Regions from separate parts of the Pectobacterium atrosepticum genome, predicted to be linked through region 1. Evidence: predicted binding sites of a transcription regulator. Region 1 holds the regulator's gene; each other region holds the start of a gene.
What was found. Region 1 encodes PhoB, which activates phosphate uptake and scavenging genes when phosphate is short. Its sites were predicted from a motif close to CTGTCATAAAACTGNCNNAT; they were not measured.
Positions count from the first base shown of each region.

Region 2: the regulator PhoB is predicted to act here: its motif matches at 6,688-6,707, upstream of pitA (inorganic phosphate transporter PitA).
Region 3: the regulator PhoB is predicted to act here: its motif matches at 3,635-3,654, upstream of pstS (phosphate ABC transporter substrate-binding protein PstS).

Region 1 is NZ_CP009125.1:1,239,242-1,249,380, forward strand. It holds gene GZ59_RS05450 (AAA family ATPase) at 1-1,362, opposite strand, end outside; gene sbcD (exonuclease subunit SbcD) at 1,359-2,585, opposite strand; gene phoB (phosphate response regulator transcription factor PhoB) at 2,881-3,570, shown strand; gene phoR (phosphate regulon sensor histidine kinase PhoR) at 3,598-4,920, shown strand; gene GZ59_RS05470 (PstS family phosphate ABC transporter substrate-binding protein) at 4,936-5,874, shown strand; gene GZ59_RS05475 (cobalamin-independent methionine synthase II family protein) at 6,117-7,223, shown strand; gene brnQ (branched-chain amino acid transport system II carrier protein) at 7,701-9,020, shown strand; gene proY (proline-specific permease ProY) at 9,160-10,139, shown strand, end outside.
Region 2 is NZ_CP009125.1:52,579-62,717, forward strand. It holds gene ligB (NAD-dependent DNA ligase LigB) at 1-464, shown strand, start outside; gene eptB (kdo(2)-lipid A phosphoethanolamine 7''-transferase) at 723-2,402, shown strand; tRNA gene GZ59_RS00230 (tRNA-Pro) at 2,534-2,610, shown strand; gene GZ59_RS00235 (Ail/Lom family outer membrane beta-barrel protein) at 3,014-3,562, shown strand; gene GZ59_RS00240 (EAL domain-containing protein) at 3,606-5,210, opposite strand; gene GZ59_RS00245 (BaiN/RdsA family NAD(P)/FAD-dependent oxidoreductase) at 5,303-6,502, opposite strand; gene pitA (inorganic phosphate transporter PitA) at 6,779-8,284, shown strand; gene uspB (universal stress protein UspB) at 8,483-8,818, opposite strand; gene uspA (universal stress protein UspA) at 9,357-9,794, shown strand; gene gdhA (NADP-specific glutamate dehydrogenase) at 10,087-10,139, shown strand, end outside.
Region 3 is NZ_CP009125.1:4,943,123-4,953,261, reverse strand. It holds gene GZ59_RS22010 (acetyl-CoA carboxylase biotin carboxyl carrier protein) at 1-359, shown strand, start outside; gene GZ59_RS22005 (SDR family oxidoreductase) at 462-1,214, shown strand; gene GZ59_RS22000 (amino acid ABC transporter permease) at 1,235-1,930, shown strand; gene GZ59_RS21995 (amino acid ABC transporter permease) at 1,936-2,706, shown strand; gene GZ59_RS21990 (amino acid ABC transporter ATP-binding protein) at 2,703-3,437, shown strand; gene pstS (phosphate ABC transporter substrate-binding protein PstS) at 3,776-4,816, shown strand; gene pstC (phosphate ABC transporter permease PstC) at 4,979-5,938, shown strand; gene pstA (phosphate ABC transporter permease PstA) at 5,938-6,825, shown strand; gene pstB (phosphate ABC transporter ATP-binding protein PstB) at 6,911-7,687, shown strand; gene phoU (phosphate signaling complex protein PhoU) at 7,701-8,435, shown strand; gene GZ59_RS21960 (helix-turn-helix domain-containing protein) at 8,742-9,299, opposite strand; gene GZ59_RS21955 (benzoate/H(+) symporter BenE family transporter) at 9,393-10,139, shown strand, end outside.

The DNA of each region.
Region 1 (10,139 bases):
CTGTGCCTGTTTTTGGTTCAGCTTATGCTGCTCGTCCTGAAACTGGCGCAATTGCCGAAACTGTGTGCGCCACAGAGGAAGCTGTTCTCCCCATTGCTGATGATGTGCGTATTGCTGGCGATAAGATTGAACCTGTTCAATCTGTTGTTTGGCTTGCTGTTGTTCCGCCGCTATCTGCGTTTGTTTGCTTTCGTCAGCTTGTAGGCGACGCTGCGTTTTTGTCAGATCGTCCTGCTGCTGGTTTTTTTGCTGCTCCAACGTGGCAATACGATGGTCAAGCGGCACAACCTGTTCGTTGATCAACAGCTCTTGTTTCTGACGTTCCAGTTTATGCTTAGTAACGTCCTGTTCTGCCTTTTCTTCCTGCTGGCGTAACGTTGTCAAAGACAACTGTTCTGCGCTTTGTTTCTCAGTCAGTTGTTCAATCTGTTGGACGAGCGTAAGAGACTCCTGCCGATAGCGCTCTCGCTCCTGATGTAGCGGTCTCAGTTTTTCTGCCGGTTCGCTGTTGGCTAACTTGTCGAGCTGCGGCTTGGCCTGCTGAATGGCTGATTCGGCGCTCGCGTGTTGTGCCTGCGTGTTGGTGAGCTGCGTTTGCCGCTGTGTCAATTGCTCAAACCAGCGCAGCGTAGTCAGTGCTTGCTCACGCTCGGCGTTGCCCTGTTGCTCTTGCTGGATCAGCTCGGCAAGCTGTGTTTCTACCTGCTGACGCTGCTCATCGGTCAACAGCTGAATACCAGATGCGCGCGCCTGTAGCGTGTTCAATGCTACGTTTGCCTGTTTGTGTTTTTCATAGACGCGTTCGGAAATCAGTCCGTAAATATCCGTACCAGTCAGCTCTTCCAGCAGTTCCGCTCTGTCGTCGGCTTTTGCGTTGAGAAACGCAGCAAACTGCCCCTGCGACAGCATCATGGATCGCGTGAAGCGGCCGAAATCCAGCCCGGTGAGCTGCGTGGTCATCTCTTTCTTGTCATTGAGCTTTTCGCTCAGGATTTTGCCGCCTTCAATGAGCGCAAGTTCGGCCTTGGGGGCCTGTAAGTTACCGTCTGGGGCGTTTCTAGCCCGACGCTGGTTCCAGAAAGCGCGATATCCGACGCCTTTAACCTCAAACTCGACCTCGGCGAGGCACTCTGCGGTGTTACGGGTCATCAGGTCATTATTACCAGCGGAAAGCTGACCCAACCGTGGTGTTTCGTGATAAAGCGCCAGACAGATGGCGTCGAGTAGTGTGGTTTTTCCTGCGCCTGTTGGGCCGGTAATCGCAAACAAGCCGTTGCTGGAAAATGGCTCCTGCGTGAAGTCGATCTTCCATTCGCCTTTCAGTGCGTTGAGATTCTTTAAGCGCAGACTGAGGATTTTCATTTGGCAGACTCGCTATTTTCTAATTCATCAATAACCTGATTAAATAGCGTGCGAACGCGCTGTTGGCGACCGTCTTCCATTTCTGTCTCCGTTGCCAGACGACGTTCAAAAACATCATGCACGCTCAATTCGTTTAGCGTTTCTTTGTCCTGTCGGGTCATCGCCTGCAAACGCTGTTCGCGCGTGCGGCGCAGCAGAAGTACCTCAACGGGCAGGTTCTCGGTCATCGCCTGAACGCGCTTTTGCATGTCGCTCAGATAATCCTGCGTGCTGAGTTCGATATCCAGCCACACGGGTTTATCGCCCTGATAGTTCTGGAAGGTGGACAGCTGTTGTTCAATATCACTCAGACTGCCTTTAATCAGCTGCATCGGCTGGGTCATGGGAATGGGCAGTAGGTCTATTTTCGGTGGCGCATCGGGTATAAAGCTGACCAGACAAACGGATTTCTCACTACCGAGTTCATCAAAACTCAGCGGAATGGGGGAGCCGCTGTAGCGAATATGTTCACTTTGGGTCACGCGCTGCGGGCGGTGAATATGCCCGAGGGCGATATAATCCGCAGGGGGAAAAGCCTGAGCAGGGAAGGCGTCGAGCGTACCAATATAGATATCGCGCACGGATTCCGAGGCGGTTGCACCAATCGTCGTCAGATGACCAGTTGCAATAATCGGTAGCGGCAAGCCAAGCTCATCGCGCTTTTGGCAAGCCAACTGGTAACACTGCTGGTAGTGCGCGGTAATGGCTTCCTGTAGCGCCAGCTGTTTTTCATCACCGGATTGTCCGGCTTTGCTGGTTAGCACATCACGCGGACGTAAAAAAGGAATCGCGCAGAGCAGGGCGCCGGGCTGCTGCTGACGGTTTTCCAGCAGGAGCACCTGTTGTGCCGGATCGTCGCTGGCGCAGGCAATCACCCGCGTGTTCAGGCAGGCCAGCAAGCCACGGGACTCATTCAACATCGCGACAGAATCGTGGTTGCCGCCGAGAATGACGAGCTGACAGCCCGTGCGTTGTAGTTCTACCACGAAGCTATAATACATTTCTCGCGCATAGCTGGGAGGTGAACCGTTATCAAAAATATCGCCTGCGACTATAATGGCATCGACGTGGTGGTGTTCTACCTGAGCGATAAGCCAGTGCAGAAAAGCCTGATGTTCAGCAGCGCGACTTTTGGTATAAAAATATTGCCCTAAATGCCAATCGGCGGTGTGGATAATGCGCATCGTGTTCTCTCGGTATTCATGCCGCGTGGCGTTGGATGATGTTGTCATTATTCATTATGTGAAATGGTGTGTCGTCGCTATGGTGCTCTGTCATCGTAATACCATGATTATATATAGCAGGGATGACTGCTGTCGCGGTGGAATCAAGAGTTTGGAAAGCGGCTCGAAAAATCAGATGTACGCGCTGTAACATCATGCGACGGCGGGCAGTGTGTTTTTCATAAATCTGTCATAAAACTGACGCATAATGCCTTTCGCCTGCTAACAGCGACGATGATTAACGACAGGATTAACAATGGCAAAACGCATATTAGTCGTGGAAGATGAAGCACCAATTCGTGAAATGGTCTGCTTTGTACTGGAACAAAATGGTTATCAACCCGTTGAAGCCGAAGATTATGACAGTGCGGTAACGCAACTGTCGGAGCCGTTCCCAGAACTGGTGTTATTGGACTGGATGCTGCCAGGAGGTTCGGGCCTGCAATTCATCAAGCATATGAAGCGCGAAGCACTGACGCGTGATATTCCGGTGATGATGTTGACCGCGCGTGGCGAAGAAGAAGACCGCGTGCGCGGACTTGAAGTGGGGGCGGATGATTACATTACCAAACCGTTTTCACCCAAAGAACTGGTGGCGCGTATCAAAGCCGTTATGCGCCGGATTTCACCGATGGCGGTGGAAGAAGTGATTGAAATGCGCGGCCTAAGCCTTGACCCTTCCTCTCATCGCGTGACGACCGAAGAACACGCGTTGGATATGGGGCCGACGGAATTTAAACTGCTGCATTTCTTTATGACGCATCCTGAACGTGTTTATAGCCGGGAACAGTTGCTGAATCACGTGTGGGGCACTAACGTTTATGTTGAAGATCGTACTGTCGACGTCCATATTCGTCGCCTGCGTAAAGCGCTGGAAACCAGCGGGCATGACAAAATGGTGCAAACCGTTCGGGGAACGGGCTACCGTTTTTCAACGCGTTACTGAGGTGGTCGTAACCGGAGAAACACTAACGTGCTAGAACGTTTATCCTGGAAAAGGCTGGCATTGGAGCTAGCTTTTTTTTGTTTACCCGCGCTACTGCTGGGGCTGATTTTTGGCTATCTGCCCTGGTTTCTGCTGGTCGCCGTTCTAGGCCTGCTCTGCTGGAATTTTTATAACCAGCTCAAACTCTCTTATTGGCTGTGGGTTGACCGCAGTATGACGCCGCCGCCCGGCCGCTGGAGCTGGGAGCCGCTCTTCTATGGGCTCTATCAGATGCAGTTGCGTAACCGACGCCGACGCCGGGAACTGGCGCTCTTGATCAAACGGTTTCGCAGCGGTGCCGAATCCTTGCCGGATGCCGTGGTGATCACCACCGAAGAAGGAACGATCTTCTGGTGTAATCATCTGGCGCAGCACCTGCTCAATTTCCGCTGGCCGGAGGATAACGGTCAGAATATCCTCAATTTATTACGTTATCCTGAATTCACTAATTATATGAAAGGACAGGATTTCAGCCGTCCTCTCACGCTGCAATTGAATAATTCCCACCATGTTGAATTCCGTGTGATGCCCTATTCCGAAGGGCAGCTACTGATGGTGGTGCGTGATATTACGCAAATGCACCAGCTTGAAGGTGCCAGACGTAACTTTTTTGCCAATGTAAGCCATGAGCTGAGAACCCCGCTGACGGTGTTGCAGGGCTATCTGGAAATGATGCAGGAAGACACGCTGGATGCGGCGTTACGCGGAAAAGCGTTGAGTACTATGCAGGAACAGACCCGACGCATGGACGGGCTGGTCAAACAGCTGCTGACCTTGTCCCGCATTGAGGCCGCGACGGCGATCGATCTGAATGAAAAAGTCGATATTCCACTGATGCTGCGCGTATTGCAGCGTGAAGCGCAGACCCTGAGCCAGGGGCGTCATGAGATCGTCTTTCGTGTGAATGAAAACCTCCGCGTGTTTGGTAATGAAGAACAGTTGCGCAGTGCGGTATCCAATCTGGTGTATAACGCGGTCAACCATACGCCAGAGGGAACGCGTATCGAAGTCTGCTGGCAGAAGATCCCACAAGGTGCGCAATTTCAGGTCAGCGATAACGGGCCGGGCATTGCAGCCGAGCATTTGCCGCGTCTGACTGAACGTTTTTATCGGGTGGATAAAGCGCGTTCGCGACAGACGGGCGGCAGCGGGCTGGGGCTGGCGATTGTTAAGCATGCGCTCAGCCATCATGATTCCCGTCTGGAGATCATGAGTGAGGATGGTCTGGGATCACGTTTTGTCTTTACGTTGCCGAATCGGTTGATTGTCCCTGCCTCTCTGGCTGAAAATACGGCTAAACCTTCAGCCTGACGGAAAACGCTATCCATGAAATCCGCCACACGTATCGCAGTCGCTTTTTTACTGCTGCTCAGTACGCTTTGCTCCGCGCAGCCTCGTCAGATGTTGGCGGGTAACCTCTCAAGCGCGGGGTCGGATACGCTGGCTAACCTGATGGCTTTTTGGGCGGCGGATTTCAGCCAGCATTACCCTAATGTAAATTTACAGATTCAGGCCGCCGGGTCGTCCTCCGCGCCAACGTCTCTGGCATCAGGGGCCGCGCAGCTTGGGCCGATGAGTAGGGCGATGAAGGCCAGTGAAATTGAGGCGTTCGTCCAGCACTACGGTTATCCGCCGCTGGCGGTGCCGGTGGCAATGGATGCGCTGGTTGTGTTGGTTAATCAGGATAACCCCCTGTCGGGGCTGAATTTGTCACAGCTGGACGCTATCTTTTCGATTACGCAGCGCTGCGGTAACCACCAGCCGATAAAACAGTGGGGCGACCTTGGGCTGCGTGGCAGTTGGGAAAAACGCTCGCTACTGCGCTATGGGCGAAATTCTGCGTCGGGAACCTATGGGTTCTTTAAGCAAAAAGCGCTATGCCGCGGCGATTTTCTTCCTCAAGTCAATGAGCTGCCTGGTTCGGCGTCCGTTGTGCAGGCGGTTGCTGCGTCAAGCGATGCGATCGGTTATGCCAGCGTGGGCTTTCGTTCCAGCGGTGTAAAAATGCTGCCATTAGCCGCACAAGGCACCGACTACATTTATCCCTCGACTGAAAATATTCGCAGTGGCTTGTATCCCTATACCCGCTATCTCTACATCTATGTAAACAAAGCACCCGGACAACCGTTGGAAGCACTGACGGCGGCATTTTTGGCGCGCGTGCTGTCCGAAACGGGACAATCGCTGGTGAATCAGGATGGCTATTTGCCGCTACCGGAAGAAATACGTCGTCAGGCGCGCCAACAGATTGGCCTGTCGGAATAACACCCCTTCCCATTATGAATTTACGATGTTTTCACGCTACATGAATTTTATTCACGTGATGTGAAAATTCTTCCATTGCTCTGAGATTCTCCACGTGACACGATAGTTTTAAATTTAGACGTCCAGATGGCTAAATAAGATTAAATGTAACTATCCCTCTGGGCAAATATTTCATATTGAAACTATCTGCCAGTACGCTTCTTTCCTGAAGGTGAGTGCTGGCAACATGTCAGGAGCGACAGATGGCGAACACCTTATCCCCTTTCCGTGCCGATATCGTCGGCAGTTTCTTGCGTCCGGCTGCAATTAAGCAGGCACGTCTTCAGCACCAAGCGGGCGAGATTGATGATGTCGCGCTGCGGAATATTGAAGATCGTGAGATTCTGCGGGTGGTAGAAAAGCAGCGTGAAGCTGGCTTGCAGGTTGTGACGGACGGTGAGTTGCGCCGTTCTTGGTGGCACTTCGACTTCTTTGCCGATTTGCACGGCGTAGAGCGCTATGAAGCCGATCACGGTATTCAATTCAACGGTATTCAGACCAAATCCCATGCGATTCGTGTCGTGGATAAAGTGAGTTTTAACCCTCAACATCCGATGCTCGATCATTTCCGCTACCTGAACAGCATTTCTGGCGATGCAGTCGCTAAAATGACGATTCCTAGTCCCAGCGTGATGCATTTCCGCGGCGGCCGAAAAGCGATTGATGCGACGGTTTATCCCGATTTGGCTGATTACTTCGACGATCTGGCGCAAACCTGGCGTGATGCGATTCACGCATTTTATGATGCTGGCTGCCGCTTCCTACAACTGGATGACACCGTATGGGCCTACCTGTGCTCTGACGATCAAAAACGCCAGATCCGTGAACGGGGTGAAGATCCGGAACAGTTGGCACGTACCTATGCCGATGTCCTGAATAAAGCACTGGCTGATAAACCTGCCGATCTGGTTATCGGTTTACACGTTTGTCGTGGTAATTTCCGTTCGACCTGGATTTCTGAAGGCGGGTATGAGCCTGTTGCAGAAATTCTATTTGGTGAATTGAATGTCGATGCATTCTTCCTGGAATACGATACTGAGCGAGCGGGCGGATTTGAGCCACTGCGTTTTGTGAAGCCGGGTCACCAGCAGGTTGTGTTGGGGCTGATCACTACGAAGAACGGCGAGCTGGAAGAGGCTGAGGTCGTGCAAGCGCGTATCGCGGAAGCGGCAAAGTATGTCGATATCAGCCAGATTTGCCTGAGTCCGCAGTGTGGCTTTGCTTCAACGGAAGAGGGCAACAGCCTGACGGAAGATCAGCAGTGGAATAAGCTGAAGCTTGTTGTGGATATCGCCAATCGCGTGTGGTGATACCGATGAGGTAACCTTATCCCATAATGGATACACAGAGGCTGGATCATACGATCCGGCCTTTTTTGTGGCCGTTATCCTGCTTTCCATCGGCGATGTTTTTGTGAAATATGTTTTTTTTATGATCGGACGACGCATTTTATGCCGTTTTTTGTCAGTTTTATTGCAATGGAATATCGATAAATGCGCAAATCATGTGTTATGCAATTCAGTATAAACCAATTTATATTCTTATTTTTTAGTATAAATAGGCTAGATACTCTGGTTTTTTGATCTCCACTTGTCTTTTTACGCTACAAACGGTTTACTTAGCACCCAATATGGCTGTGCAAAAAATAACTCCTCTATGCTCACCATCTTTCGCGTCGTCAGAGTGTTATCTCCATGCTTCGGGTATCTGCTTGTGCATGGCTTCTGGCGGTGATAAACGACACGATTTTCTTTTTATCGATTTGATACAGGCAACACGACATCACTATGAGCCATCGTTTAACTTCCAGAGATATTGTGGCATTAGGTTTTATGACCTTTGCTTTATTCGTGGGGGCAGGAAATATTATTTTCCCGCCTATGGTGGGATTGCAGGCAGGAGAGCACGTTTGGACTGCGGCAATCGGCTTCCTGTTGACAGCGGTTGGCCTACCTGTGCTGACCGTCATCGCCCTCGCTCGGGTTGGCGGTGGTGTCGATGCGCTAAGCTCACCGATTGGTAAAAAGGCCGGAGTAGTGTTGGCGACCGTGTGCTATCTGGCTGTTGGACCGCTGTTCGCGACGCCGCGCACGGCAACCGTCTCGTTTGAAGTCGGTCTGGCTCCTTTGGTCGGCAACGGGGCGGCTCCACTTCTGATTTACAGCCTGATCTATTTTGCTATCGTCATCGGGATTTCTCTATATCCGGGAAAACTGCTGGATACGGTTGGTCATGTGCTGGCGCCGTTGAAGATCATCGCTTTGGCGGTATTGGGTATTGCCGCAGTGCTGTGGCCTGCGGGCACGCCGATTCCTGCAACAGAAGCGTATGAGCATCTGCCGTTCTCCAATGGCTTCGTTAACGGCTATCTGACGATGGATACGCTGGGCGCGATGGTCTTTGGTATCGTGATCGTTAATGCTGCACGTTCACGTGGGGTGACAAGTTCAGTGCTGCTGACGCGTTACACCGTATGGGCTGGGTTAATTGCAGGCATCGGCCTGACGCTGGTCTATTTGAGCTTGTTCCAGCTTGGTTCTGTCAGTGGAGAACTGGCGCCGCAGGCACTGAACGGGGCAGAGATTCTCCATGCTTATGTGCAACACTCGTTCGGTAACATGGGAAGCAGCTTCCTGGCGTTGTTAATTTTTATCGCGTGTCTGGTGACGGCGGTGGGGTTAACCTGTGCGTGTGCTGAATTCTTTGCACAATATCTGCCGCTGTCCTATCGCACGCTGGTATTTGTACTGGGAATGTTCTCAATGGTGGTGTCCAACCTTGGCTTGAGCCACCTGATTCAACTTTCTATTCCGGTACTGACGGCGATTTATCCACCGTGTATCATTCTGGTTTTACTCAGTTTTACGCTACGTTGGTGGAATAGCGCTTCACGTATTGTGGCCCCCGTCATGCTAGTCAGTCTGTTATTTGGCATGATTGATGGTATAAAATCGTCGGCTTTCAAATCGCTGTTACCAGAGTGGAGCCTCAATCTGCCGCTGAGTGAGCAAGGGTTGGCTTGGCTGCCACCGTCACTGCTGATTTTACTGGTAGCAGTGATTTATGACAGACTGTGTGGTCGTCAGGAAGTTACGGTACATCAATAATATCGTTCACACCTGATAGCGCTGGGATGGTAGGGATATCCTACTGTTCCAGCACAGCGTTGGGTTTCTGCACCACAGGTATTTGCCTGTGGTTTTTCTTTTTGTAATGTTTTTCTTTATAAGACAGGGTTGCTTATCAATGGAACAACCATCCTCCAAGCTCAAGCGTGGGTTAAGCACGCGGCACATCCGCTTTATCGCCCTTGGTTCAGCGATCGGAACGGGTCTGTTTTATGGTTCCGCTAGCGCGATCCAAATGGCTGGCCCCAGTGTGTTACTGGCTTATCTGATCGGTGGGATTGTTGCGTATATCATCATGCGCGCACTGGGCGAAATGTCGGTGCATAACCCGCAATCCAGCTCGTTTTCCCGCTATGCTCAGGATTATCTCGGGCCGTTGGCGGGGTATGTCACTGGCTGGACCTACTGCTTTGAAATGCTGATTGTCGCCATTGCCGATGTGACCGCGTTTGGCATCTACATGGGTGTCTGGTTCCCTGCTGTGCCGCACTGGGTGTGGGTCTTGAGCGTGGTGCTCATCATTGGTGCCATCAACCTGATGAATGTGAAAGCTTTTGGTGAACTGGAGTTTTGGCTCTCTTTCTTCAAAGTGGCCACCATTATCATCATGATCGCTGCCGGGATCGGCATCATTGTCTGGGGAATTGGTAACGGTGGCGAACCCACTGGCATCCATAATCTATGGAGCAATGGTGGGTTCTTCAGTAACGGTGTGATGGGAACGATTCTATCGCTGCAACTGGTGATGTTTGCGTATGGCGGCGTGGAGATCATCGGGATCACCGCCGGTGAAGCCAAAGACCCGCATAAATCCATTCCTCGTGCGATTAACTCCGTACCGTGGCGTATTCTGGTGTTCTATGTCGGTACGCTATTCGTCATTATGTCGATTTATCCGTGGAATCAGGTAGGCACCAACGGGAGCCCGTTCGTACTGACGTTCCAGCATATGGGTATTACAGCGGCGGCAGGCATTCTGAACTTTGTTGTGATTACCGCTTCGCTGTCGGCAATTAACAGTGATGTCTTCGGCGTCGGCCGTATGCTGCACGGGATGGCGGAACAAGGGCATGCACCGAAGGTGTTTAGCCGTGTTTC
Region 2 (10,139 bases), 1.2 Mb from region 1:
GTTATAGTGTGGTTTGCCAACAGCAATTCTTGGCGCGCTTAGTCTGGTTGAGTGGAGAACACGGTTTAAATCTGGCGGGAATGCGTGACGGGATGTGGCTGCGCTTGATGCAACATGATTTACTGGGGGATGTGCTGTCGTGGTTATATCTGACCGAGGCACAGCTTAATGCCGTCAATGGTATGGGTGATAAGCGGGCGCGAGATATTTACATGAGTTTGCAGTCGGCACGACAGAAGTCGCTATCCCACTGGCTACTTGCACTGGGCATTCCTGTTCCTCGTTCGGCAATTAGCGCCTTGAATAATGTTAATTGGTTGGCATTACAGCAACGGACGGCGCAACAATGGCGACAGTTCTCCGGTATTGGGGAACGACGCGCAGAAGAGATTATGGCATTCCTGAATCACCCAATCGTTATGGAATTAATTGCTCGGTTGGATCTCGAAGGAATACATAGATAAGCGGGGGGGATTTTTCAGAAAACGTTGGAGTCACACTTTTTATTTTTTCGTAGATTCATTCACACAAAAGGACAATTTTTTTCTGTTTTTTCCACTTAATCATAAGTAAAGTTTACCAATTAAACGGTGTGAGCCTATTTGCTGTTTGCGATATAAAAATGCGTGAGAGAGTCTGATTATTTCCGTTGAACTCAGGCATGGGGATGTTGTCGTATAGCTTCAGATAATAAGAAAGGTTTTGTTGGAGCACTTGTCATAATGAAGTTTGTAGCATCTTTTTCGCAACCCAAGTTATCGTTTGTCCTGGCAGTTTATATTGGCCTTTTTCTCAATATCTCAGTGTATTACCGCCGATTTGATTATTTTTCACTCTCTGCTGGTAGCCAGGTTCCAACATTTATTCCCGCTCTTGTCGAATTGACCGCGAGTATCTTATTCACCTTTTTCCTGATGAGAATCATTTCACTCGGGGGGCGTCGTTTTTATCGAATTATTGCTTCTTTGTTAGTGCTGATTTCCGTTGCTGCAAGCTATTACATGACGTTTTTTAATGTCGTGATTGGTTATGGCATTATTGCAGCGGTCATGACCACGGATATTGATCTTTCTAAAGAAGTTATTGGTTTTCGTTTCTTCCTGTGGATGCTGGTGGTGAGTGCGCTGCCGCTGTTTTTGATCTGGAAAAACTCGCTGCGTCATACGCTGATTGAACAGCTTAAATCACCGGGAAAGCGTTTGATTCCTCTTTTGGTTCTTGTGGCAGTCGTTGCGCTGGTTTGGATGCCGCTTCGCTATATGGGCAACATTCAGTCGATATCCGAGCGAGAATCCAATGTGGATTTGCCCAGCTATGGCGGCGTAGTCGCTCACTCTTATCTACCTTCTAACTGGTTGTCCGCGTTAGGATTATTTGCGTACACCAAGTATGACGAGAGTCTGGACTCCTCCAATCTTTTCGATCCGGCTCAGCATTTTACCTATGTCCCGCCGAAAGGCATTGACGATACCTACGTGGTTTTCATTATTGGTGAAACAACCCGCTGGGATCATATGGGGCTGTTAGGCTACGAGAGAGATACGACGCCGAAGTTATCAAAAGAAAAAAATCTGGTCGCATTCCGTGGCCAATCGTGTGATACCTCAACCAAGCTTTCCATGCGCTGTATGTTTGTGCGAGAAGGCGGTACGGAAGACAACCCGCAGCGAACTCTGAAAGAACAGAATGTCTTTGCTGTAATGAAAGAGTTGGGCTTCACCTCCGAACTGTTTGCTATGCAAAGTGAGGTGTGGTTTTACAATAGCATTGAAGCGAACAACTATTCCTTCCGCGAAATGATCGCGTCAGAGAAACACAATGACGGCAAATCAGTGCAGGATATGTTGCTGGTTGATGAGGTCAAGGAATCGCTGGGGCGCTACCCTAAAGGTAAGCATCTGATTGTGCTGCATACCAAAGGCTCTCACTACCTGTATTCCATGCGATATCCCCGCAGTTTTGCGCGCTATCAGCCAGAGTGTATGGGCGTTGATGCATCCTGTACGCGTGAGCAGCTGATTAATGCTTTTGATAATAGCGTGCTCTATACCGATAGCTTCATTGATAGCGTGATCGATCAGGTTCGGGATAAGAAAGCGATTGTGTTTTATGCCTCCGATCATGGTGAGTCCATCGATGATAACTATCATTTGCACGGTACGCCGCGTCAGATGGCACCGCCTGAGCAGTTCCGTTCACCGATGATGGTATGGACATCGGATAAGTTTCTGGCTGACACCGATAATCTGCATGCGTTTGAGCAGTTGAAAGCGCAACAGCGCGTTGGCAAAACACATCGCCATGAAGAGCTGTTTGACACGATTCTTGGATGTTTGGGATACACGTCACCTGACGGCGGTATTAACCCTAAAAATAACTGGTGTCAGAAACCGGCTAATTGACATGAACCACGGACAAGGACGTCGGTTTCAGGCTGTAAATACAAGGAATGGATACTTTAACAGCAGCCGAAATCCTTTTGCTAAAAAGGGATTGACGCCTCAATAAGGTAGCAGTAATATGCGCCCGAATTCGGCGAGTAGCGCAGCTTGGTAGCGCAACTGGTTTGGGACCAGTGGGTCGGAGGTTCGAATCCTCTCTCGCCGACCAACATTCTTCCCCAGTAAATCATTCTCATCTTTCCTCCTGTTCAAATATTGTCTATTAATACAATTCAGTTATAAAACCAGCCATTTATAAAAATAGTCCTTTATAAGATTAGGGGCTTCTCTTCTCAGTGTTTTTGATGTTGATCATTGGCATATTCTCCCTGCCTTTAGTTCGGAATGTTCCCAAAAAACAGAGTAAAAACAGCTCGTTAATTGGCCCGAATGATATTTATCTTATTGTTTTTTAATGATTAATGTAATTATTTCTTCAGTTGTTTGAAAATAATACAGACTTTACCTCGCCGTATTTAAATGTAAATTTATGTGCGGCCAACATTCGCGATGGTTATATATTCGCTTTGTTGAAACCGTCTTTTTATTCAAACATGGAAGATGTTTCGATTATGAAAAAAACAACGCTGCTGCTTTCCACTCTGATTACTTGTGCCATGGGAATGTCTGTTGCTCAGGCGACACAGACGGTGTCATTGGGCTATGCTCAGGCGAAAGTCGAAGATTTTAAAGATCTGAAAGGGGTTACGGCCAAGTACCATTATCAGGGTGATTCTGCACTGGGTATTATTGGTTCTTTTACCTATCTAGGCGGTAAAAAAGATTACAACCAGAGTAGTATTGGATTCAGCTCACACGAGAGCGACGATGTTAAATACTATTCACTAATGGTTGGACCTTCCTACCAAATTAATGATGTCGTGAGTATTTATGGGCTTGCTGGTTTAGGCCATGCTAAAGTAAAAAACTCGTATAACTATACATTGCCCAATCAATCAGGCAATGAAAGCTACAGTGAAAGTAAAACCAAATTTGCTTACGGTGCCGGTATTCAAATTACACCAGTAGCAAACTGGGCGATTGATATTGGCTACGAAGGCACAAAAATCTATGAAGCCCGTGTAGACGGCTTTAATATTGGTGTCGGTTATCGTTTCTGATTTTCCGATCATCGAAAACCGGTGGACAAGCTTCTGCCGGTTATTATTTCTTCTCCCCTTCTTCGTTTTTAATCATAAAACTCTCAATCGATTTATTGCCATTGTAGTGAAGCCAGACCCGCAACGATTCATTGTCCATCGGCTTAGCATAAAGGAATCCCTGTATATATTTGACGCCGCGCCGTTGTAAATACATGAGTTGTTGTTCGGTTTCCACGCCTTCCGCTATCGATTGAAGCTTGATGCGGTGGCTTAAACTAATAATGGCATCAAGAATAGGGGCTTCTTCATCCGGTGATGAAATTGCACTGACGAATCCCTGGTCTATTTTCAGGCAATCCAGCGGAAAATTTTGCAGATAAGAGAGTGAACAGTGGCCGGTGCCAAAGTCATCGATGGCAATCATAAAGCCATCTTCACGCAGCTGATGCAGACGCTGTATGATTTCAGGACCGTTGCTGATGAGATTACGTTCTGTTAGTTCCAACGTAATGCTTAATGAATGGGATGCGACTTTCTCCGCAAAGCGGTGTACGTCTGGTACGAAACTTGGGTGATGCAAATGCTCTGCTGCAACGTTGAGCCCCAGATGAAATCCGGGTTTTACCTGCCAACTGGCGATATCGGATGCGACCAGATCAAATAAATGCCGGGTGATGGGAATGATCATACTTTCTGCTTCGGCGGCAGAGATAAATATATCGGGTCTAATCCACTGCCCATTACTGCGCCGCCAGCGCAGTAATGTTTCGACTCCGGTACAGGAGCGCGAATCTGCATCATAGATAGGCTGGTAATATACGGAAAATTCGCCGTTAGCGATGCCTTTACGGATTTCATCGCGGAATAATAATTTACGTTTTTGCCAGTACCATATCGCCGTAGTAAAAAGCAGAGAGAGAATAATTGCCAGTGGTAGAAACGTGAAAAATGCCTGCATCCAGTTCGTTATTTCCTGAGCGGCGGGAGCGATAATATGGAGAGTAATGGGGAAGCGATCCGATTTGATTTCAAGCGCAGAGGTAGAAAATAAGCCGGTGCGGGGCGTAATCGTCGGGCCAGTTTGAATCGGGTGACCGTTGTCCATTTGCAGAATGAGTTCATAGCCACGGATCTGGCTAATCGCAATCATAAGATCAATGAGGTATTGCGCATCGACCATGGCGTAAGCACCGTATCCCGAGAGGGGCGTCTGGACGAAGATCAGTGCTGGGCGTCCTTTTACGTTGTCTGAGCCAGCAATCGACAGGCTCCAGCGTTCAGAATAGGTTTCTGGTAACGGCTGTTGAATGACGCGGCTTATTGGCGTCAGCGTGCTGCCAAAAGTTGAAGAGCAATAGATGTCGTTATTATGGGTAACACCAATCGCACGAAAGTAAGAAAAAACCGAGCCAAGACGTTGTAGTTCATCACCGATGGCGTTGCAGGGTTGACCATGAAAGTGTTGGAGACGATCCACCATCTTCCATGCTTGTGTCGAAATATTCTCAGCATGATTCATGGCAATTTGCGCGGTGGATTCCAAATCGCGCTTTACCATTAATCTGGACTCTACAAAAGTGAACAGTAATCCGAGCAGCAGCGGCAGCATACCCGCAACCAATAACTGCAACATGTTGATCTTACGTTCACTACGTCTGGGACTCATCAACATCTCCTTTCTGGCAGCAGAGGCCTATGTAGAGACGTCCTTTTCTCCGTGAATTCAAGGAGAGCGCTGAATAGTGGTTATTATAGTGCCTATTTGCAGAAAGGCAGCGCCTGCGCGCAGGCCCATGCTGAACTCCACGCCCATTGGAAATTATACCCCCCGAGCCAGCCAGTTACATCGACCACTTCACCGATGAAATACAGACTTGGTACCGTGCTGGTCTCCATGGTTTTGGAGGACAGTGCTCGAGTGTCAACTCCGCCGATGGTCACTTCAGCCGTGCGATAGCCTTCAGTGCCGTTTGGCTGCACACGCCACTGTTGTAGGCTCTGCTCAATATGCGTTTGCTGTGTGCTGTTGAGCTGCTTCAACGTGATATCCGGCAATTGTCCTAACGCTTGCAGGCATTCGACCAGTCGTTTAGGTAGCCATTGTGCCAGCGTGTTTTTCAGGCTTTGGTTCGGGTGAGCCGTGCGCTCATCATTGATAAGTTGGGTGAGATCGCAATCGGGCAGTAAGTTGATGGTGACGAATTCACCTGCCTGCCAGTAGCTGGAAATTTGCAAAATAGCGGGACCAGAGAGCCCGCGGTGCGTGAACAGGATGTTTTCACGGAATATCACGCCGTTTTCTGCGGTGACGACGGTAGGTACAGAGACGCCGGAGAGCGTTTGCAGCTGTTCGAGCAAAGGCTTGTGCAGCGTAAAGGGCACCAGTGCGGCGCGGGTTGGGAGTACGTTGATACCAAATTGTGCGGCGAGCTGGTAACCGAACGGCGTCGCGCCAAGGCCTGGCATCGACAGGCCACCACAGGCAACAACCAGCGATGTGCTTTGGAATGATGTCCCGTTGCTCAGGTGGATGGTGAACAGATCGTCTGATTTCTCCACCGAGGTAACTTCACTGCGCAGACGGAGAGTGACGTTAGCCCGCTCGCACTCTGTTACCAGCATATCCACGATTTGCTGTGCGGAATCATCGCAGAACAGCTGGCCGAGCGTTTTCTCGTGATAAGCGATGCGGTGGCTGTTGACCAGACTAATGAAATCCCATTGGGTATAACGCGCCAATGCTGATTTACAGAAGTGAGGGTTGTGGGACAGATACGCCGCTGGTTCCGCATACATATTGGTAAAGTTGCAGCGCCCGCCGCCGGACATCAATATTTTGCGACCGGGTTTCTTGCCATTGTCGAGCAGTAGAACACGCAGCCCGCGTTGTCCCGCCTGTGCGGCACAAAACATGCCTGCTGCACCGGCACCGATGATGACAGCGTCAAACTGTTCCACAATGCATTTCTCCGATGAGTGATTTTATCTTGGATTGCCGTTGGCAAATAAGCCATCGAGGTGGCGAATTGTAGTGTTGGTTTCTGTTCGATACCAGCGTAACAATTTGCATGTTTTAGTAAAAATATATAATTGCTTGATTTATATTGATTAAGTGCTTTTCCTGTCTATCCCCATCACATATTAAGTCAAAAAAATGTCATATTTTGCTTTTCCCGACCCCTGCTTGTCGCCGATAATGCGCCGCGTTCATGACCACTAAATGGCCTAACGTTTATGCTACATTTATTTGCCGGACTGGATTACTACACCGGCCTGATGTTGATATTGGCTTTGTTGTTTGTGCTGATGTATGAAGCCATTAACGGTTTTCACGATACTGCGAATGCCGTTGCCACTGTTATTTATACCCGAGCCATGCGCGCCGAGTTTGCCGTTGTTATGGCGGGTGTCTTTAATTTCTTCGGTGTACTGCTGGGCGGCCTGAGCGTGGCCTATGCGATTGTTCACCTTCTTCCCACGGATTTATTGCTGAACGTGAGTTCGGCGCACGGTCTGGCGATGGTCTTTTCCATGCTGCTGGCCGCGATTATCTGGAACCTGGGTACCTGGTATTTTGGTATTCCTGCCTCCAGTTCCCACACGCTTATCGGTGCCATTATCGGTATTGGTTTGACCAACGCTTTGCTGACGGATACCTCCATCGTTGATGCGTTGAACGTACCGAAAATGATCAGCATTTTCCTGTCGTTGCTGCTATCGCCAATTGTGGGGATGGTAGTCGCAGGCCTGATGCTGCTGGTGCTGCGTCGGTTCTGGAACAACAGTAAAAAACGCAAACGCGTGCATCTGACGCCCGTCGATCGCGAGAAGCAGGACGGCAAACGTAAGCCGCCGTTCTGGACGCGTACCGCGCTGATCTTGTCGGCGATTGGTGTGAGCTTCTCTCACGGTGCAAACGACGGTCAGAAAGGTATCGGCTTGATTATGCTGGTGCTGATTGGTGTCGCGCCAGCCGGGTTTATTGTCAACATGAACGCATCTGGCTATGACATCAGCCGTACCCGCGATGCCGTTGTCAATTTACAGGAATACTACAAGCAGCATGGCGACGCGTTGACGCACGTTATCGATCTGTCTCCGCCAGTAATTCCTGTGCCAGAAAGTACGATTCCCGGCAACGGTCAGAAAGAATTCCACTGTGATAGTTCACGCGTGATGATCGCGATTGAACGTACTCAGGGTCTGCTGAATAACCTGAAAAGTTACGACCAGTTGAATCCTGACGATCGTAGCAGAGTGCGTCGCTTGTTGATGTGCATCGCGGATACGATGGATCGGGTGGTTAAGCTGCCAGAAACGTCGGGCGAAGATAAACGCTACCTGAACAACCTGCGTAAAGACATGCTGCAGACGGTTGAATACGCGCCTCTCTGGATTATCGTCGCGGTTGCGTTGGCGCTGTCTCTGGGCACGATGGTGGGCTGGAAACGCGTTGCTGTGACCATCGGTGAGAAGATTGGTAAGAAAGGCATGACCTACGCACAAGGCGTTTCGGCGCAGGTGACGGCTGCCTTGTCGATTGGTGTTGCGAGCTACACCGGGATGCCAGTTTCCACCACGCACGTATTGTCCTCGGCGGTTGCTGGGACGATGATTGCGGACGGTGGGGGCGTACAGGGCAAAACGATAAGAAGCATTCTGCTGGCCTGGGTATTGACGCTGCCAGTCTCAATGTTGATGTCTGGTACGCTGTACTGGCTGGCGTTGAAGCTGATCTAATCGCGGTGATTCATAACGCATAAAAACGTAGGGAACGTTTTTCAACGTCGCTTGCGACGGCCCGCAGGGGAACGGACAAGGATGTCCGTCATAAAAAAAGGCGATTCTGTGGGGAATCGCCTTTTTACTTTTTATCGACGTTCATGTTGTTAATACCAGAGATTGTGTAAGTACCAATAATTATATAAATACAATGCCTTAATACCACATCATCATGGCAATCAGGCTGATGACAATGAGGCCACACAGGGCGGTCGTGAGCAGAAATTGTCCCCGCACCCGCTCACAGCGGCGAATAAACTCAGGGTCGTGATGGTCAAGATAGCGTTGCGCGTAGATATAGCCTACCAGCCTGATTTGCTTGCTTGGTTGACCGTGCGATGTAAAAAAACCTCCCCCATCAACGTATTGGTAAAGCAGTGGGTCACAGTCACGCAAAATCATCAGTAACACGCGTAATGAAGAGTAATACCTCGCCATATTGATGATGCAGACGATACATAAAGCCCAGAAAAGCGCAAATGTACTAATCATGCTTCCCTCCCGGTCGTTCTATTCGTCAGATTCGATGGTCATACCTTCCCGTTGTCCACCTGTGTCCGATGACAAGCGTTATTATCAGCGACGCTTATCAACGACGTTTTTCTGCGACGAATAGTTATGCCACGCGCTTACGCACGATTTTATTGTCATTTGGGACAGCCAACAGCATCACGGCTAGCCCATTCTCGTTTTCCATCCCAAGGCGCAGCGGATAGGTTCACCACCCCCTACTTGTAGTGTAGAAGAAGAATGTTCGTTTGTGCCAGAGAGGCAGGCGCAATCAGGATGAAGGACGATTTTCGACGAGGTAATGCCCTTTTCGAAAGGAGAAGCTACGCGATTTAACTGTGAAAAGGAGCGGTTTCTACTACACTTATTAATAGAATTAACAGGTTTAAAAACGGGTTGTGATCGACTGAACAGTCCGATAGTGCGGACGAGTGTTATTCTATAATCCGCCGTTAAGTATCAGATTGGCAGGAGAAATATCTGCTAACCCTTAATTAGTCTTTACGGAAGGAGTCTTATTATGGCTTACAAACACATCCTTATTGCTGTTGACCTTTCTCCAGAAAGCAAAGTGTTAGTGGAAAAAGCCGTTTCAATGGCAAGACCGTACAATGCGAAAGTGTCGTTAATCCACGTCGATGTGAATTACTCCGATCTCTACACGGGGCTCATCGACGTCAATCTGGGTGACATGCAACAGCGTATCTCTGAAGAAACCCAGAATGCGTTGACCGAGTTGTCTCAGAATGCGGGCTATCCCATCAGCGAAACGCTGAGTGGCAGCGGCGATTTAGGGCAAGTACTGGTTGATGCAATCAAAAAATACGAAGCCGATCTCGTGCTGTGTGGGCACCATCAGGACTTCTGGAGCAAACTCATGTCTTCTGCACGTCAACTGATTAATACCGTACATGTTGACATGCTCATCGTGCCTTTGCGTGATGAGGAAAACGAATAAAAATTAACTTTTTTTGCATTTTTTTTCAGTGATGAAAGGCGCGGCTTCTGGCTGCGCCTTTTGTTATATAACAAAAACTTATCTCGAATTTCCTTCTCAAAACACCCCAAAAAACCCTTCCTATCTCATTGGATTATAACGTTTATCTGAAAAGAAAACGCTTGCTTAAATATCCATCGCCAGTGTTATAGTCCAGAGGACACAACATCATTTTCACCGATCCCACAAGCTTCTACGTGTCTAAAAATTAAAGAAGCAGAAGGGAGCTTATTCGTTCAATCAGGAGCTGTTCATGGCACAAATCGTATCTCTGGCAAGTTTTCTTGATTCTGTTCAACAACGCGA
Region 3 (10,139 bases), 1.3 Mb from region 1:
CCATTAATCGCATCGAAATTAATGGGAAAGGTTGGTCGGTGCGTATGGCCCGTGTACCGACTGTGCCAGTTACGCTTCCCTCTGTCGAACCGGCAGAGCCACCAAACGTTATTTTTACGGTATGTGCGCCTCTGCCCGGCAAGCTTTTATTGCGTCATCCCTTGCTGGATGCGTGTTGCGTGACGCTAGAAAAAGATGTGCAGGTTAATGATGTTCTGGGTTTTATCAAAGTCGGTGTGGTGTACATACCGCTAAGAAGTACGGTCAGCGGCACGGTGGTTGCTGTCGAATTCACAGATGAACAACAGGTTGAATATGGAAGCGAAATTTTTCGTATCCGAACCTCGACAGGATTATAAGACCCCCTTATTGCCTCACATCATTTATGTCTTATACCAACCTGAAATAACGGCTTACAGTCGAAACAGAGAATAAAACAGCATGATGATAGGAGAGGTTCAATGCCATTTTCGGATTATAACGTTGCCCTGGTAACCGGAGCATCCGCTGGGATGGGTGAGGCAATTGTCGAACGGTTATGCCGGGAAGGCATCACGGTACACGCGGTTGCCCGCCGCCGTGAACAATTGGCGGCACTGGCTGAGCGCACCGGGTGTATCCCGCATGCGGTGGATGTCGCAGATTTGCCTGCGCTGACCGAACTGTGTTGCGATCTTAAGGTGGATATTCTGGTCAATAATGCGGGTGTGTCGCACCCAGGATCTATCCTCAACGCGGATGAAAACGTGATTGACACTCAGGTGGATGTCAATTTACGTGCGGTGCTGCACTTGTGCCGGCTTCTGGTGCCTGGAATGATGGCGCGGGATTGTGGTCACATCATTAACATCACCTCGATTGCGGCGATTTATAACTTCAACGGTAATTCCATTTATCACGCCACCAAAGCTGGGGTGCACGCCCTGTCACGCCAGCTGCGCGTCGACTGTTACGGTAAGCGGGTACGTGTTACCGAAATTTGCCCAGGCCGTGTCGCAACGGATATTTTCGGCAATGTGTCTGGCGATTATGAAGAGGCGCGCAAACGCTTTATCGAAGGATTTGAACTGCCGCAGGCGCAAGATATCGCTGATTGTGTTGCGTTTGCCCTTAGTGCCCCGATAGCGGTGAACATCGGTAATATCGAGATTACTCCGACGCTGCAAGTACCTGGCGGGCTTTCTACCATGCGGCCTGGCGACAGTATCGCCTGATTTTCAAGGGGGTACATTATATGGCGCTCGATTTCACAACCTTTATGACAGGCCGTTATGCAGACGTGATTGTTGAAGGTGCAATGATTACGCTGAAACTGGCTGTGGGGGCCTGGCTGCTGGCCATGTTCATTGCACTAATACTGCTGGTGATAAGGCTGACAGAGCGCCGCGTAGCAATATGGCTGGTAGCCGCCTACGTCTCTTATCATCGTAATGTACCCACTCTCATTCAGTTGATGATGTGGTACTTCGCTATTCCCACGCTGTTGCCGGAATCGCTGCAAATGTGGATCAACAGCTTCAATGCTGAATTCCTGTTCTCGATGTTTGCGCTTGGTTTGTGTCAGGCTGCCTATTTTTCGGAGGATATCCGCAGTGGTCTTCGCGCTATTCCAGACGGGCAAAATGAGGCATCCCGCGCACTGGGTATGAGTTTTATGCGCTCAATGCGTTCTGTGATCCTGCCGCAGGGCATTCGCAACGCGCTGCCGTCGCTGATCAACCACACTGTACTGCTATTTAAAAACACCAGTCTGGCAATGGTGATTGGCGTAGCGGAACTGACGTACATAACTCGCGATCTAGAGAACCAGACGTTCCGCACCTTTGAAGCTTATTTGATTGGCACGCTAGGGTATTTGATATTTTCCCTGCTACTGATGGGGGCGGGGGCGCTGCTATCGCGTCACTATCAACGTGTGTATGCGAGGTAACGACGATGTTTGATATTTTCACGATCCTGCGTGACCACGGAATGTTGCTTTTGGTAGGGCAATACCCGAGCGGACCACTCGGCGGTGTACTCTGTACCCTGTTGATTTCATTGCTCGCGGTGTTGCTGTCGTTCCCACTTGGTGTTTTGGTTGGGTTGGCACGGCTATCTCCGTGGCGCTGGTTAAGCTGGCCCGCCACGTGCTGGGTATATACGCTGCGTGGCATTCCACTGATGATGGTCGTGTTCTGGACCTATTTCTGTGTGCCTCTGCTTATCGGCCATAACATCAGCGGTTTTTCGACCATGCTATGCACACTCGTGATTTACGAGAGCGCCTACATTGCCGAGATTGTGCGCGGAGGGATTCAGGCGCTGCCGTCAGGGCAATATGAAGCCTCGCGTGCATTGGGTATGAGCCACCTGAAAGCCTTGCGGCTGGTGATCTTACCCCAGGCGCTATTTAACTCGTTGCCAAGCCTCATCAGCCAACTGGTGTCGATTATCAAAGACAGCACATTGGGCTATGTGATTAACGTTCCTGAGCTGACCTACGCGGCTAATCAGGTGAGTAACCAACTGCTTACCAAACCGTTTCAGGTCTTCGCCATTGTCGCGCTGAGTTACTACATCATCTGTTTTAGTTTGACTTTTTTAGCGAACCGACTTGAAAGCTGGATTGCCAACAAGCGGCTGAATGGGCAATCCCCGTCGGGTGATGATGACCATCATCAATTATTTTTCGCCAACCCTAATCTGAAGAAGGAGGCACCATGATCCCGATGATTTTATTTAATCAGGTCAATAAATGGTACGGTGAATATCAGGCGCTGACCAATTTGAGTGCTGAAGTTAAACCCGGTGAAGTGGTGGTGGTTTGTGGCCCATCAGGTTCTGGAAAATCCACGCTAATTCGTACCGTCAATCGTTTAGAGCCTATTGAACAAGGGCAGATCTTATTTGATGGCATTGATATTCATGGCACCAGCACGCGACTGAATCAACTTCGTACACGCATTGGCTTTGTCTTTCAGAACTTCAACCTGTTCCCGCACGTATCGGTCATTGATAACATTATGATGTCGCCGATCAAGGTACTGGGCATGAAACGTTCAGAAGCGCGTAAGAACGCGGGAGAATTGCTTGAGCGGGTGGGGTTGTCACACAAAGCACAAGCGTATCCTGCGCAACTTTCCGGTGGGCAACAGCAGCGAGTGGCAATTGCGCGCGCACTGGCGATGAAGCCACCTGTCATGTTATTTGACGAACCGACATCGGCGCTCGATCCTGAAATGGTCGGCGAAGTGCTGAACGTGATGCGCGGTCTGGCACAAGAGGGAATGACCATGATGTGTGTGACGCATGAAATGAATTTTGCCCGTGACGTTGCCGATACTATTTGGTTTATGGATCAGGGACGAATTTTAGAGAAATCAACGCCAGCGCGGTTCTTCACTGCGCCTGAGCATCCCCGTGCGAAGCGATTTTTGAGCGATTTGGTCGTATAAAATAGAGCCTGTACATCGAAGGGTGTACAGGTTTCGGCAGGTCAATACCCACAAGTCAGCCTTTCGGGTTCATCGGTTTTGCATGGGCTTTGCCCTACTGACGTTCGTCTCAGAAATCAGTTGATGACGGGGATTCAAATCATCCGCAGTAAAGCCCCTCAGGGTTAAAAAGGCCTGAATTTTCCCGCTTGCTGTTATTGTCATAAAACTGTCATGTTGTGTACATTTTACTGTCACCAAATTGTCCTATTTTTCCTCCTGCGAACTACACTCTGATTTGATAACTCTGATTGATAACGACTCTACGTCGACACGTCGAGTATCCCACAGGAGGGATTATGAAACTGATGCGTACCACTCTTGCCAGTGTTGTTGCGGCAACCTTTTCTTTGACGGCATTTTCTGCTTTTGCTGCTGCTAACCTCACCGGTGCCGGTGCGACATTCCCAGCGCCTGTTTATGCTAAATGGGCTGACTCCTATCAAAAAGAAACCGGCAATAAAGTTAACTATCAAGGGATCGGTTCTTCTGGCGGTGTAAAACAGATTATCGCTAAAACGGTAGACTTCGGGGCTTCTGATGCGCCGCTGGCTGACGACAAATTAGCACAGGATGGTTTATTCCAGTTCCCAACCGTTATCGGTGGTGTGGTACTGGCAGTGAACGTTCCTGGTATCAAATCTGGCGAATTAACGCTGGACGGTAAAACACTGGGTGATATCTACCTGGGCAACATCAAAAAATGGAACGACCCAGCGATCACCAAGCTGAACCCGAATGCCAAGCTGCCGGATCAGGACATCGCTGTGGTTCGCCGCGCTGATGGTTCTGGTACGTCTTTCGTGTTCACCAGCTATCTGGCGAAAGTGAACCCAGAGTGGAAAGAGAAGATTGGTGCTGGTTCTACTGTGAACTGGCCGACCGGTCTGGGCGGTAAAGGTAACGATGGTATCGCGGCGTTCGTACAGCGTCTGCCTGGTTCTATCGGTTACGTAGAATATGCGTATGCCAAGCAGAACAACCTGGCTTACACCAAACTGATTTCTGCCGATGGCAAAGCGGTTAGCCCGACTGGCGCAAGTTTCAGCAACGCGGCCAAAGAGATCGACTGGAGCAAGTCTTTCGCTCAGGATCTGACTAACCAGAAAGGCGCTGATGCATGGCCGATCACGTCAACCACGTTTATCCTGGTTCACACCAAACAGGAAAAACCTGAGCAGGGCGCTGAAGTGTTGAAATTCTTCGACTGGGCGTTCAAGAAAGGCGGTGAGCAAGCAGAAGCACTGGATTACGCCACACTGCCAAAAGAAGTGACTGAGCAAATCCGTGCTGCCTGGAAAACTCAGGTCAAAGACAGCAGCGGTAAAGCACTGTACTGATTATTGTATCGACAACCGTCGTGTTGATAACCAGATCGTGATGAGGTTGTCAGGTTCTGGGAATACGGTAGTGGAATAACACGTCGTATCGGGGCGGAGAGGTGATAAGCCTCTCTGCCTTCAATAGCTTATTAAATGTAGTTAAAACGAGAAGAGAGACGTATGGCGGAGTACAAGCCAACTATCAAAGCCCCGGGAAAATATGGCGATATCCTCTTCAGCGCGCTGGTAAAACTGGCGGCGCTGGTCACGCTACTGCTATTGGGAGGCATTATTGTTTCCCTGATTGTGGCGTCCTGGCCCAGCATCGAGAAGTTCGGTTTTTCCTTCTTGTGGACGAAAGAGTGGGATGCGCCCGCAGAGCAGTTTGGTGCGCTGGTTCCGATTTACGGCACCATCGTGACCTCACTGATTGCACTGATTATTGCGATTCCGATTAGCTTCGGGATTGCGTTATTTCTGACTGAACTGGCACCAACCTGGTTGAAACGTCCGCTTGGCGTGGCGATTGAATTGCTGGCGGCCATTCCGAGTATTGTTTACGGCATGTGGGGGCTGTTCATTTTTGCTCCGCTGTTTGCCAAATATTTCCAGCAGCCGGTAGGCAACGTCCTGTCCGGCATTCCTATTGTTGGCGCACTGTTCTCCGGCCCGGCGTTCGGGATTGGTATTCTGGCAGCTGGCGTCATTCTGGCCATCATGATTATTCCGTACATTGCGGCGGTCATGCGTGATGTGTTTGAGCAAACGCCAGTGATGATGAAAGAGTCTGCCTACGGCATCGGTTGTACGACGTGGGAAGTGATCTGGCGCATTGTGCTGCCTTACACCAAGAACGGTGTCATCGGCGGGGTGATGTTGGGGTTGGGGCGCGCTTTGGGGGAAACCATGGCAGTGACCTTTATCATCGGCAACACCTACCAGCTCGACAGCGCTTCACTCTATATGCCAGGAAACAGTATTACCTCTGCGCTGGCGAATGAATTCGCCGAAGCCGAATCCGGCGTGCATACCGCGGCGCTGATGGAGTTGGGGCTAATCCTGTTTGTGATTACCTTTATTGTTCTGGCGTGTTCAAAACTGATGGTTATGCGTCTGGCAAAAAATGAGGGGGCGCGCTAATGGCTACATTAGGCATAGAACAAGAAGCCGCACTGGAACGCTCACGGCGTAAAATGCAGGCCTGGCGCCGCCAGAAAAACCGTATTGCACTGTTTTTATCCATGTCTACGATGGCCTTCGGCCTGTTCTGGCTGGTATGGATCCTGTTCTCGACCGTTACCCGAGGCGTGGATGGCATGTCTCTGGCGTTATTTACCGAAATGACACCACCGCCAAATACCGCGGGTGGTGGGTTGGCGAATGCCATCGTCGGGAGCGGATTGCTGATCCTGTGGTCGACGCTGCTGGGTACGCCGCTGGGCATTATGGCGGGTATCTATCTGGCGGAATACGGTCGTAAATCCTGGATCGCTGAAGTGATTCGTTTCATCAATGACATTCTGCTGTCAGCGCCGTCCATTGTGGTCGGCCTGTTTGTCTACACGCTCGTGGTGGCAAAGATGCAGCACTTCTCCGGTTGGGCTGGGGTAATTGCGCTGGCGCTGTTGCAGGTGCCGATTGTGATTCGTACCACCGAGAACATGCTCAAACTCGTGCCGGATAGCCTGCGTGAAGCCGCTTATGCGCTGGGTACGCCGAAATGGAAAATGATTTCTGCGATTACGCTGAAAGCATCGGTATCGGGCATCATCACCGGGGTGTTACTGGCTATCGCGCGTATTGCCGGGGAAACGGCGCCGTTGCTGTTTACGTCGCTGTCGAATCAGTTCTGGAGCACGGATATGATGCATCCGATTGCTAACCTGCCCGTTACCATCTTCAAATTTGCGATGAGCCCATTTGTGGAATGGCAACAGTTGGCCTGGGCGGGTGTACTGCTGATTACGCTGTGCGTTCTGCTACTGAATATTCTGGCGCGTGTTATTTTCTCCCCGAAGACACATTAGTTCGCTAAAAACATTAGTTTTCTGATAAACATTAAATAAATTCAAGGCGTTGCCCGGCGGCGCCAGGAAAAAGAGAGAAGTCTTGATGAGTATGACTACTGAGACATCCACCAATAAAATCCAGGTACGCGATCTGAATTTCTACTACGGAAAATTCCATGCGTTGAAAAACATTACGCTGGATATTGCCGCGAATCAGGTTACTGCGTTTATCGGCCCGTCCGGCTGTGGTAAATCCACGCTGCTGCGTACGCTGAACAAAATGTATCAGCTCTACCCTGAGCAGCGCGCCGAAGGCGATATCCTGCTGGATGGCAATAACATCCTGACGGATAAGCAAGACATCGCGCTGCTGCGTGCCAAGGTGGGTATGGTTTTCCAGAAACCGACGCCGTTCCCTATGTCCATTTACGATAACATCGCGTTTGGTGTTCGCCTGTTTGAGAAACTGTCCCGCGCTGATATGGATGAACGTGTTCAGTGGGCGTTGACCAAAGCGGCGCTGTGGCAAGAAACGAAAGATAAGCTGCACCAGAGCGGCTATAGCCTGTCCGGTGGTCAACAGCAGCGTTTATGTATTGCACGCGGTATTGCGATTCGCCCAGATGTCTTGCTGCTGGATGAACCTTGCTCTGCACTCGATCCGATTTCTACCGGCCGTATTGAAGAGCTGATCTCCGAGCTGAAAAAAGATTACACCGTGGTCATCGTGACTCACAACATGCAGCAGGCAGCGCGTTGTTCAGATCATACGGCGTTCATGTATTTGGGTGAACTGATTGAGTTCAGCGATACTGATACCCTGTTTACTGCTCCACGGCAGAAACAGACTGAAGATTACATCACCGGCCGTTACGGTTGATTAGGAAAGCATCATGGATAATCTGAATCTGAACAAACACATTTCCGGTCAGTTTAACGCCGAACTGGAACACATCCGCACGCAGGTCCTGACCATGGGCGGGCTGGTGGAGCAGCAACTGAGTGACGCGATTACCGCAATGCATAATCAGGATGCGGAACTGGCTCAGCAGGTGATTGAAGGCGACTCCAAAGTTAACATGATGGAAGTGGCGATCGATGAAGCCTGCGTGCGCATTATTGCGAAACGTCAGCCCACCGCCAGCGATCTGCGTCTGGTGATGGCGATCATCAAAACTATCTCCGAACTGGAGCGTATTGGTGACGTGGCGGATAAAATCTGCCGCACCGCACTGGAGAAATTCTCCCATCAGCATCAGCCGCTGCTGGTCAGTCTGGAATCATTGGGCCGCCACACCGTGCAGATGCTGCATGACGTGTTGGATGCGTTTGCCCGAATGGATCTGGACGAAGCGATCCGTATTTATCGTGAAGATAAGAAAGTGGATAAAGAGTACGAAGGGATTGTGCGTCAGTTGATGACTCACATGATGGAAGATCCTCGTACTATCCCGAGTGTACTGACTGCGTTGTTCTGCGCCCGCTCTATCGAGCGTATCGGCGATCGTTGCCAGAACATTTGCGAATTTATCTTCTACTTCGTCAAAGGTCAGGATTTCCGTCACCTTGGTGGTGATGCGCTGGAGAAATTGCTGGCGCAGAAAGAGAAGAAAGAAGAAGAAGAGTAAGTCTGCGACTGCTTACCACAACTAGAGGTTGCTGATAAAGTTCGTAGAGCGGTAGTAACGGATAGATCGTAAAGACGCTGCAAGTACGTCCATGTAAGCTCGGATTGCGCAGATATGAATCTCATCCCTGAGATTTACCCTGCCGGGCCGTCGCAAGCGACGTTCAAAAGCGTTCCTGACGCTTTTGTCCATGGCGCAAACGCTTTACTCTTCTATTCCGTCACTCCCGTTTTCGTTCGACAAATAAGTTTGTCAACGGCCTAACGCCCTGCTTGCAGGGCGTTAATTTTTATAGCGATTTAGTTTTTAAGGATAGTGAATTAGATCGTGGAAGCGCACGGTGATGTCGGTAGGGTTGTGATAGCGGTGTTCTCTATCAGCAGCAAAGCGCAGGGCGTCACCCGCGGACAATAAGTGCGTCTGCCTATCAACGGTAATCTCCAACTGGCCTTCCAGCACAATAATATGCTCGATCACCCCGTTTTCGTGCGGTGATGAGGTGCTGCTGGCACCGGCAGCCAGTTCAATAACTAACATATCGAAACGCAGCTTTTCATCGAAGGGGAAGAGTGGCACAACGTGCATTCCCGCCTCGTTTTCCCTGAATGCAGAACCCGTCCCTGAGCGATACGTTACGTCTTCACCCGCGAGCGTCGGTTCAATAAAGGTAGAGAATGCGACATTCATACCGGTCGCGATTTTCCATAGGGTAGCAACTGTCGGGCTGGATTCGCTACGCTCGATCTGACCCAGCATCGCTTTGCTCACCCCTGTTTCTTCTGCTGCTCGCGTGAGGCTCCAGCCTTTCCCTTGCCTTAACGTTTTCAATGTATTGCCAATGCGGCTGGTTAGTTCATCAGACATCAATGCTGGCTCCCGCTTGTGCGTTATAACGCACGCTGCTATGTTAACGCTTCCTGTGCGTTATAGCGCACGATCAGAGTGAGATGCTATACCATGCCAGCGTCATTTGCGCTAAAAGATGTCACCTTTTCGACGCTCATCGCCGGTTTTGTTGCGGTGTTGGTGGGCTACACCAGCTCGGCCGCCATCATTTTTCAGGCGGCGGAAGCGGCGGGTGCCAGTGCGGTACAAATCGGCGGCTGGTTAAGTATGCTGGGGATTGCTCAAGGACTGGCTTCTATTAGCCTATCGCTGTATTACCGTGCGCCGATACTCGCGGCTTGGTCAACGCCGGGGGCGGCGCTGTTGGTCACTAGTCTGCCGGGTACGTCGCTCAATGAAGCGATTGGCGTGTTCCTGTTTGCCTCTGCACTTATCTTTGTCTGTGGGATCACGGGTCTGTTTGCCCGCTTAATGAATGTGATTCCGCAGGCCATTTCTGCCGCGATGCTGGCGGGGATTCTGCTGCGTTTTGGCGCGGATGCATTTCTCTCTCTGCAACAGGATTTCTGGCTCGCTTTCGCGATGTGCGTGACCTATTTGCTCAGTCGTCGGCTGATCCCTCGCTTTGCCATTGTATTAACGCTGCTCGCTGGCTTGTTGCTGGCGTTATTGCGTGGGCAAATTGTGGTTTCTGATTCGCCGCTGGTGTTTGCCGTACCGGAGTTTATTACGCCGCATTTTTCGTGGGCGTCTCTGCTGGGCGTTGGTATTCCGTTTTTCATTGTCACTATGGCGTCGCAGAACGCACCGGGCGTTGCCACGCTAAAAGCGGCTGGCTATCAGGTTCCCGTGTCTCCG